Regions from separate parts of the Dactylosporangium sp. NBC_01737 genome, predicted to be linked through region 1. Evidence: riboswitches for the same ligand, from Rfam matches in the RefSeq annotation. Region 1 holds a riboswitch; the other holds the start of a gene.

Region 1 (3,741 bases):
GAGTGGGGAGTCGCGTTGGACGATCAGGGCCACCTCGACGGTGAGGGCGTAGAGCTTCCAGTCGACGCGTTGGGCGGCTCGCATCTGGAGGGCGAGTTCGGCCACGAGCAGGGGATCCATGACGGGGGTGGCGCGGCCTGAGACGTAGGCCTCGTCGGAGGTGTCCTCGGCGGGGAAGCTGTGCAGCGCGTAGCGGCCGTCGCGGTCGAGGTCGTGGCGTTTCGGGGAGGGCAGGATGAAGCAGTAGAGGCCCGTTTCGGTGATGACGGGCATCACGGGGTGGACGCGGGGTCCTCCGTCGGGGCGGATGGTGGCCAGGTAGCCCATGCCGGGGCCGTACTGGCAGATCAGGGTGCGGATGGCCGTCGCCAGGAGGGGCTCGGCCGCGGAGAATTCTGCCCACGTCGCCATGCCTCCAAGTTACTCGTACACGTGTTCGAGAAGTGTGTGATTCCTCGAATGGAGGACAATAGCCTGGTGGGTGACCCGGACGAGCTGATCGACCTGCTGCGGACGTTCAACCTTGAGGCGGACCGGTTCGTCGAGGTGTTCACGCGGGCGCACGGGCTGCACCGGACGGATCTCAACGCGGTGGCGTACATCTGGCGGGCGGCCGAGGAGCATCAGCCTCTCACGCCGGGCGGATTGGCCCGGAAGTTGCGGCTGAGCCCGGCGGCGACGACCGCGCTGCTCGACCGGCTCACGCGGGCCGGGCACGTCGAGCGGCGGCACGACACGGCCGATCGGCGTCGCGTACACCTCGTGATGCAGCCATCGGCAAGGGCCTTGGCGCAGGCGTTCTTCACGCCGCTGGGGCGGCACATGCGGGCGGCGTTCGGCGAGTTCGACGAGGGGGAGCTTGCCGCCGCCGCGCGGGTCCTGATCAAGGTCAACGAGGCGACCGCGGCCGCCGCCGATGAGGCGAACCAAACGGCGTAATAGGGTCAGGGACGTGTTGCTCTCCGACCGTGACCTGACAAAAGAGCTCGCCGACGGCCAGTTGCGGCTGGAGCCGTTCGAAAAGGACCTGGTTCAGCCGTCCAGCATCGACGTGCGGCTCGACCGGTGGTTCAGGGTCTTCAACAACCACCTGTACACCCACATCGATCCGGCCACGCAGCAGGACGATCTCACCGCGATGGTGGAGGTCGACGACGGGCAACCGTTCGTGCTGCACCCGGGCGAGTTCGTGCTCGCCTCGACGCTCGAGGTGATCAGCCTCGGCGATCAGCTGGCCGGCCGGCTGGAGGGCAAGTCCAGCCTGGGGCGGCTCGGGCTCCTCACCCATTCGACCGCGGGGTTCATCGATCCGGGGTTCTCCGGGCACGTGACGCTGGAGCTGTCCAACGTGGCCAACCTGCCGATCATGCTCTGGCCGGGGATGAAGATCGGGCAGCTGTGCATCTTCCGGCTGTCGTCGCCGTCGGAGCATCCGTATGGTTCCGCCGTGTACGGCTCCCGGTATCAGGGCCAGCGCGGGCCGACGGCGAGCCGCTCGTGGCAGAACTGGCGCACCTGGCCGACGACGACATGAAGAAGGGCGGCCCGCGCCAGCGGGCCGCCCTCCCGGAAAAGCGCTAAGCGACCCGGCCGTAGCCCGCGATCGGCCCACTGTCGATCTTCTTCATCCGGACCACGTCGCCGGAGGTCGGTGCGTGGACCATCCAGCCGCCACCGACGTAGATGCCGACGTGATGCAGATCGCTGTAGAAGAAGACCAGGTCGCCGGCCTTCAGCTCGGCACGGGTGATGCGTTTGGTGTCCTGGTACTGCCACTTGGTGTAGTGCCGCAGCGTGTGGCCGGCCTGCTTCCAGGCGTAGAGCGTCAGGCCGGAGCAGTCGAAGGTGTTGGGGCCCTCAGCCGCCCACACGTACTTCTTGCTGATCTGCTGGCAGGCGACCTGCGCGGCCTTCGCGGCGTCGCCGCCGGAGTATTCGACCGGGCAGGCGACGGGGCGCAGCTCGCCGGTCGCGCCGCTGGTCCCGTACACCTTGGTGCGCAGCTCATTGAGGGACTTGATCTCGGCGTTGATGGTGGTCTCTTTCGCCGCCATCTCGGCCTCGGCGGCCTTCTGGCTGGCGATCAGCTCGTCGAGCGGCTTCTTCTGGTCGTCGAGGACCTTCTTGCTGTCCAGGACGTCCTTGATGCCCTCGGCTTCGTCCTTGGCGAGCATGTTGAGCATGACCAGCTGCTCGGCGAACGTGTCCGGCGAGCCGGTGGTCATCAGGGCGTTGAAGCTGGAGACGCGGCCGGTCTTGTACTGCAGGACCGAGAACGCGCTCACCCGCAGCAGCGCGGTGTCGACCTGGGCCTGCAGCGGGTCGATCTGGTTCTTGAGCGTCGCCTGCTTCGCCAGGTTGGCCTTGAGCTCGCCCTTGAGCTGGTTGTGCTGCTCGATGATGGGCTCGACTTCATTCCATTTCTTGTCGATCTGCGCTTCGAGCTCGGCCGGGGTCGGCTCCGCGTGTGCGGCACCGGTGATCCCGACGGCGAGCGACAGACCGCCGAGCGTGGCGACGAGGAGTCGCGCCAGACGCTGAGGCCGCCTCGTATGGGTCTCCACCGAGGAGATGCTCCTTCTTCCAGCCGCCTACCGGGTTAGCTGACGGGTTCGGACGGGAAGTTCGTCCTACCGCGACCTCGTCGCGGATTCACCCCAGATGGCGCAGGTGGGTCCCCGGTTCAAATTTCGACTCGGCGGTGCCGTCTGGCGCACCCGTGCTGGGCGCGGACATCCATACGACCGGAAATCACGGTATGGCGAGCGCTCCCAAGGGGCAAGTCAGTGCGCGATTGTTGTCTGATTTGGCCCGAAAAGTCACGCAGGCTTCGTGACGAACACATCATCAATTGCACCGACGAACTGGTCGTTGTTCGCGCTGGTCCCCTTGCCGCCAATACAGAGTGGATCCGAGTTCACTATGGACAGTGACGAAGGAATGGTTGATCGGCCCTTGAGCTGGCCGTCCACAGCCACCGTGAGCAGCGCGTCACTGCGTGAACACTCAACCCGGTGCCACCGCCCGTCAGCCACGGTCAGCGATGCGAGTGCTACGTAAATGGTAGGTCCGGAAGTGCCGACAATCACACAACTGGGGTGCCCGGCGGCGCCATCCACCTGCAACTTGAACTGACTGTCACCAACCGAGAACCCTTTTTGGATGACATTGGCGCCCTTGGAAGTCTCATCGGGTGCGACGAGCACACTTGCGCCATACGTGAACGCACCCTGTCCCGGATTGAGGAAATCCGCGGGGCCACTCTGCAGGATGGCACGTGCACAACTCTCCGCACCGTAATGCTCACATGGCTCGGGGAATCGCACCGCGAGTCCGCCGCCGTGCGGGACGGCCGACAGCTCGCCGCCGGCCTTGCGGACCCGGAGCGGGAGCCGCCCGCCGCCGTCCAGGACCTGACCCGTGATCCCGCCGTCGAAGGTGTACCGGACGGTCACCGCCGGATGCGCACGCTGACCCGAGGCGGCGGAGGAGGGCGGCGCGGCCCCGCTCACGGCGGCGGCAGTGGACGCGGCCCCGGCGGATGGAGAAGCCGGCGACGCGTCCTCGGCGAGACCGGTGCTGTCGGTGGACGGGCCACGGTGCAGAGCCCAGCCGCCGGCCGCGACCATCGATGCGAGCGCAACAAGAAGCATGAGCCGTCGCCGGCGGGGCCACGTACGCATAACCGGACATTATGCCGAGCAGCGCACCGCGGAAGTCGGCGAAACGGGGCGCCGCAAC
Region 2 (5,812 bases), 1.4 Mb from region 1:
TCGACACCCCTGTCGGTGACGACGGTGACACCAGCCTCGGCGACCTGGTCTCCGACTCCGACGCACCGTCGCCGGAGGACGTGGTCCTCGCCGCCCTGGAGCGCCAGCGCATCGAGGGCCTGCTCAACCACCTCGACGACCGGTCCGCGGGCATCATGCGCGCCCGCTACGGTCTGGAGGACGGTCGCGAGCACTCGCTGACCGAGGTCGCGAGCCGGTTCTCCCTGTCCCGCGAGCGCATCCGCCAGCTGGAGATCCAGGCCCTCGGCCGGCTCCGCGAGCTGGCCCGCGCCGAAGGCCTGCAGGCGGCCTGACCGACAGCAACCCGCAGCCCCTGACCTTCCCGGTCGGGGGCTGCTCCGTGTCAGTAGGGGTTGCCGCAAACCTTCCAGGCGCCGGCCTCCTTGCGCAGCGGGACGGCGTGGGCCTCCTTCGGGCCGGTGGAGTAGGTCACATCGGCGGTGATCCTGGCGGTCTCGAGCCCGTTGTCGTTGCCGTACCAGCCACCCCAGTGCAGGTCGTGCGAGACCGGCTTGCGCCGGTTGACCGCCGCCTCGAACGATGACTGTTCGTAACGGGCCCGGGTGTCGTCGCACAGCCGCTCGTAGGCCGCGGCGAGGTCACCCGACTCGAGGTCGGACAGGAACGCCGACGTCGCCTCGCGGGCGGCCTTCGTGCGGTCGTCGAAGAAGAAGTAGGCACCCGCGCCGCCGCCGCAGCAGCACAGCACGACCACGACGGCAAGGACGATCAGCACGATCTTCACCGAGCTGCGGCGGCTGCGAGATTGGGTCACGGGCGAGATCTTAAGATCGTTGCGCCACCACGAACAGTCGCGGAAACGGCAGGATCGTGCCGAACGGCTCGCGGGGGTAGCGCTCGCGCAGCCGGGCGGCGACCCGCGCGCGGAAGTCGTCGAGCTCCGCGCCGGACAGCGCGTCGAGGTAGGGCCGCAGGCCGGTGCCGCTGAACCACTCCAGGACCGGGTCGTCGCCGGGCAGGACGTGGAAGTACGTGGTCTCCCACGCGTCCACGGTGAGGCCCAGCGCGGCGAGGGTCCGCACGTACCAGGCGGGCTCCTGCACCGGCGTCGCGCCGCGCGGACCCAGGACGCCGGGGTCGAGGATGCCCGGGTCGAGGATCGGGCCGCCGGTCGGGACCTGGAAGGCGAGCGTCCCGCCGTCGTCGAGGGCCGCGGCCAGCACCGGCAGTAACGCCGCGTGATCGGGCACCCACTGCAGCGACGCGTTGGCGACGATGACGTCGACCGACCCGCGCTGCGGCCGCCACCCGGCGATGTCGCCGAGCTGGAAGGACACCTGCGGGCCGGCCAAAGGCGCTGCGGCGGCGAGCATCTGCGGCGAGGAGTCGATGCCGAGCACAGCCGCGTCCGGGTACCGCGCGGCGAGGGTCGCGGTCAGCGTGCCGGGCCCGCAGCCGAGGTCCACGACCGCCACGGCGGAGGTGGTCGGGATGCGCGCGACCAGCTCGTGGAAGGGCCGGGCCCGTTCGTCGGCGAAGCGGGCGTACTGCTCGGGATCCCAGGAGGCCATGCCCCATCTTGCGGGCATGGCCTCCTGGCGCGTGACGAGGGGTTCCTAGTGAGGGCGCCCGTAGCCGGTCGTGTTGGAACGGTCGACCGAGGCGACCTCGACGTTGCGGCCCGTGGTCGGTGCGTGGATCATCTTGCCGTTGCCGATGTAGATGCCGACGTGGCTGGGCGACGATCCTCCGAAGAACGCCAGGTCTCCCGGCGAGAGCGCGGACCGCGAGACGTGCGTGACCCTGCTCGAGCGCCACTGGTCGTTGGCGTTGTGTGGCAGCGTGATGCCGGCCGCCTTCCAGGCACCCATGGTGAGGCCCGAGCAGTCCCAGCTGCCCGGTCCGGCGGCGCCCCACTTGTAGGGCTCGCCGAGCTGGGCGCAGGCGAACGCGACGGCGGAGTTCGCCGGGCTCGTGCATTCGGCGCCGAGGGACACCTTCACACCGGTCGATCCGGTGCTGCCGGCCGCGGCGGCGCGCCGCTTGAGGGCGTCGAGCTTCTTGACGTCGCCCTCGATCTTCTTCTTCTTGGTCTCCAGCTCGGCCTTCTGCGCGTTCTCCGCGGCGAGCGTGTCGTCGATCTTCTTCTTCTCGTCGTCCAGCTTCGACTTGGCCTCCGAATACTCGGCGATCGCGCGCTGCTGGTGCTTGCTGATCTGCCGCAGCGTGGTGAGCTGGTCGATCAGCGTGTCCGACGACTGCGCGCTGAGCATGACGTTGAGGCTCACCATGTTGCCTGAGCCCTTGAACGCGGCGATGGCGATGACGTCGACGTCGGAGTTGGCCGCGGCCATGCTGTCCGCGAGGGGCTGGATCTTCGCCTGGACGGTGGCGGCCTCCGCCTGAGTGGCGGCAAGCGTTTCATTGATCTTGTTGTAGGCCTCGATCGTGACTTCGAGCTCGTCGCCCGCCTTCTCGAGCTGGGCTTGGATCTCGGCAGCTGTGGGATCGGCCTTGGCGACGCTCGCAGGCGCCACGACGGCCAGCGCGACGGCCCCGATGATCAGGGAACGCAGCAGTGACCGCTTGGCGCGGTGTCCAGCGGACAAGGGATGACCCTTCATTCACCGACCGCCTACCGGGTTAGCTGACGGGTTCGGGCGGGAAGAGTGCGCCCTACCGCGGCTTCGCGGATTCACCCCAAGGAACCTGGGTCCCCGGCTCGACAGCGCCATGGGCGCTCGACTCGGCGGCGCTTGCACGGCGCCGCCCGGGGTGGGCGACGGACTGCCGGGCAGGCCGGACCTAACTTAACGTGATCACCAGCGAAGCGAAACCCACGCGTGTCGTTCTATATCTATTACCCTAAAAGTCCGAATCACGGCGAGTTGTCGGTCCACATCGGACGGTGATGCGCCACAGAAGATGGTGTTGACGGACACACAATTGGGGCTTGATTCTGCTCTGATACCCGGTTAAATACACGTAACTTTATTCACCGACGATGCACATAGTTCGCCCACTCCGAACACCCCCGGAGGAGCGTCACCCCCATGTTGCGTGTCCAGAACCTCGAGGTCGTCTACGACGACGTGATGTTGGTGCTGCGCGGCGTCAGCCTGCAGGTGCCACCCGGACGCATCGTCGCGCTGCTCGGCGCGAACGGTGCGGGCAAGACCACGCTGCTGCGGGCCCTGTCGGGCCTGCTGGGCGTGCACGACGGCGCCATCACCAAGGGCGCCGTCACGCTCGACGACAAGCCCATCCACCGGCTCCGGCCGGCCGCCGTGGTCCGCCGCGGCGTGTCGCAGGTGATGGAGGGGCGAAGAACGTTCGCCGAGCTGACCGTCGAGGAGAACCTGCGGCTCGGCGCCCACACCCGCCCGAAAGGACGGGCCGAGGCGATGGACCGCATGTACAGCCTCTTCCCCGTCCTCGCCCAGCGGCGCGGCAGCATCGCCGGATACCTCTCCGGCGGCGAGCAGCAGATGCTGGCGATGGGGCGGGCCCTGATGTCCGACCCGGCGTACCTGCTGCTCGACGAGCCCAGCCTCGGCCTCGCGCCGCGCCTGGTCGAGCAGGTCCGCGACCTGATCGTGCAGATCAACCGGGCCGGCACCGGCGTGCTGCTGGTCGAGCAGAACGCGACCATGGCGCTGTCCATCGCCGAGCACGGATACGTGCTGGAGACGGGCAAGGTCGTGCTCGACAAACCCGCCGCCGAACTGCTCGCCGACGACGACATCCGCGAGTTCTACCTCGGACGGGCCGAGCGGTCCTTCCGCGACGTCAAGCACTACAAGCGTCGCAAACGCTGGCTGTCATAGAGCCGCAACAACCCCTTCGGGAGTCGCCGTGCTGCGTTTCGAAGACGTCCGGCTCAGCTTTGCCGGCGTCAAAGCCATCGACGGTGTCTCGTTCACCGTCGCCAAGGACGAGCTGTTCGCCGTCATCGGCCCCAACGGGGCCGGGAAGACGTCGATCTTCAATGTGATCTCCGGTGTGTACCGGCCGCAGAAAGGCAGGGTGATGCTCGACGAGCTCGAGCTCACCGGACTGCGCCCGGACAAGGTCGCCAAGCTGGGCGTGGCCCGCACCTTCCAGAACGTCGAGCTGTTCCAGCACCTGACCGTGCTGGAGAACCTCATGCTCGGCCGGCACCACCACATCCGCTACGGCACCCTCGCCGCCATCGCGTGGCTCGGCCGCGCCCGGCGAGAGGAGATCGCCAACCGGGCCGTGGTCGAGGACATCGTGGACTTCCTCGAACTGGCCCAGTGGCGCCGCCTGCCGGTGGGGCTGCTGCCGTACGGCGTGCAGAAACGCGTCGAACTCGGCCGCGCCCTGGCGATGGAGCCGAAGCTGCTGCTGCTGGATGAGCCGGTCGCCGGGATGAACCTGGAGGAGACCGAGGACATGGCCCGCTTCATCCTCGACGTCCGCGAGGAGCTCGGCATCCCGATGATCCTCGTCGAGCACGACATGGGCCTCGTCATGGACCTCGCCGACCGGGTCATGGTCGTCGACTTCGGCGTGCCGGTCGCCACCGGCACGCCCGCCGAGGTGCAGAACAACCCTGACGTCCTGCGTGCCTACCTGGGGGAGGTGGAGGCGGCATGACACTCCCTGTGTCAACCTCAGGCAGCGACCAACGTGGTTTGTGTGGGTTGGTTCAGTCGTACAGCGTTGCCGTGCCGGTCGGGGTTGTATGGCGTCTGGTCGGTCCAGCAGCGCCAGATGACGCGGATCCAGGCTCGGGCGAGGACGCGGATGGCGTGTGGGTGGTCCAGGCCGCGGGCGCAGGCGGCGGCGTAGACCCTTGCTGCCCAGTCGCTGTCGTGGCGGCTGTTGTCGGCGAAGGTGGTGACCGCGACGCGGAAGCGTTTGTTGCACGCCCATCTGAAGTGCACGGCTCGGTGTTTGCCGGATTCCTTGGTCACCGGGGTGACACCGGCGAGCGCGGCGATGGAGTCGGGTCCGGCGTAGGCTTCGCGGGAGTCGCCCCACTCGGCGAGGATCTGCGCGGCGTTGATCTGACCAGACCTTGGCAGCGATGTGAAGATCTCGGCGTCCGGGTGTTCGCCGAGTGTGGCGACGACACTGCGGCTGAGCGTTTTCAACGCGGCCACGACCGCGCGCAGGACGGTGACGAGGGCGGTCACCGCGTCGCGGACGGCCTCGCACAGGACTTCGTCGGTAGTCCCCGCTGGGGCGGCGCGCAGCCGGGCGAGGAGCTGCTCGCCGGTGCGCCGGCCGGAGTAGCCGTGTTTGACGCAGAACGCGGTGAGGCGTTTCGCGCCGAGGTGCGCTGCGTGGCGGGCGGTCGGGTAACGGGTCAGGAAGTCCAGGGCGATCGGGGACTCGACGTCGGCGAAGACGGCCACGGCGCCGGGCCAGTGCGTGTCCAGCAGCGCGGTGAGCTGGTTGGTGGCCGCGACGCGCATGTCGACCAGGTCCCCGCGGGTCCGGGTCACGGTGCGCAGCGCCTTCGTCTGCGCCGTGTACGGGGTGGCCAGCTGCAGCCGGTGGTGCCGCAACCGCAGGTACTCGGCGATGACTTCCGCATCGCCCGCGTCGGACTTGGCGCCGGACAACACTTCGCCGTCCCGCCAGGTTTTGATCGCGTTGGGTTTGACCGGCACCACAGGGTGTCCGGCCTCCAGGAGGATGTCGACGAGCCGACCGTCGGGTCGTTCGATCCCGATCGGCATGGCCTCGGGGTGCCCGAGACCGGCCAGGCGGCGCAGCAGCCCGGCAAGACCGACGGCGGTGTGCTCCACGGTGAACGCGGCGACCCGCCGCCCGGCGCTGTTCTGGACACAGACCGCGT

The links. Region 1 has a riboswitch for cyclic di-AMP ahead of OHA72_RS07805 (C40 family peptidase). Riboswitches for the same ligand answer to the same signal wherever they lie in the genome.
Region 2: it holds a riboswitch for cyclic di-AMP, as region 1 does, so the genes downstream of both, OHA72_RS02010 (C40 family peptidase) here and OHA72_RS07805 (C40 family peptidase) in region 1, are expected to answer to the same signal.

Annotation. Positions count from the first base shown of each region.
Region 1 covers NZ_CP109153.1:1,801,166-1,804,906, forward strand. The annotation lists gene OHA72_RS07790 (pyridoxamine 5'-phosphate oxidase family protein) at 1-411, opposite strand, end outside; gene OHA72_RS07795 (MarR family winged helix-turn-helix transcriptional regulator) at 433-939, shown strand; gene dcd (dCTP deaminase) at 953-1,534, shown strand; gene OHA72_RS07805 (C40 family peptidase) at 1,578-2,564, opposite strand; cyclic di-AMP (ydaO/yuaA leader) riboswitch at 2,573-2,711, opposite strand; gene OHA72_RS07810 (LamG-like jellyroll fold domain-containing protein) at 2,820-3,653, opposite strand.
Region 2 covers NZ_CP109153.1:431,488-437,299, reverse strand. The annotation lists gene OHA72_RS02025 (sigma-70 family RNA polymerase sigma factor) at 1-314, shown strand, start outside; gene OHA72_RS02020 (Rv0361 family membrane protein) at 365-796, opposite strand; gene OHA72_RS02015 (methyltransferase domain-containing protein) at 807-1,553, opposite strand; gene OHA72_RS02010 (C40 family peptidase) at 1,599-2,591, opposite strand; cyclic di-AMP (ydaO/yuaA leader) riboswitch at 2,599-2,744, opposite strand; gene OHA72_RS02005 (ABC transporter ATP-binding protein) at 3,036-3,809, shown strand; gene OHA72_RS02000 (ABC transporter ATP-binding protein) at 3,838-4,602, shown strand; gene OHA72_RS01995 (IS110 family RNA-guided transposase) at 4,620-5,812, opposite strand, start outside.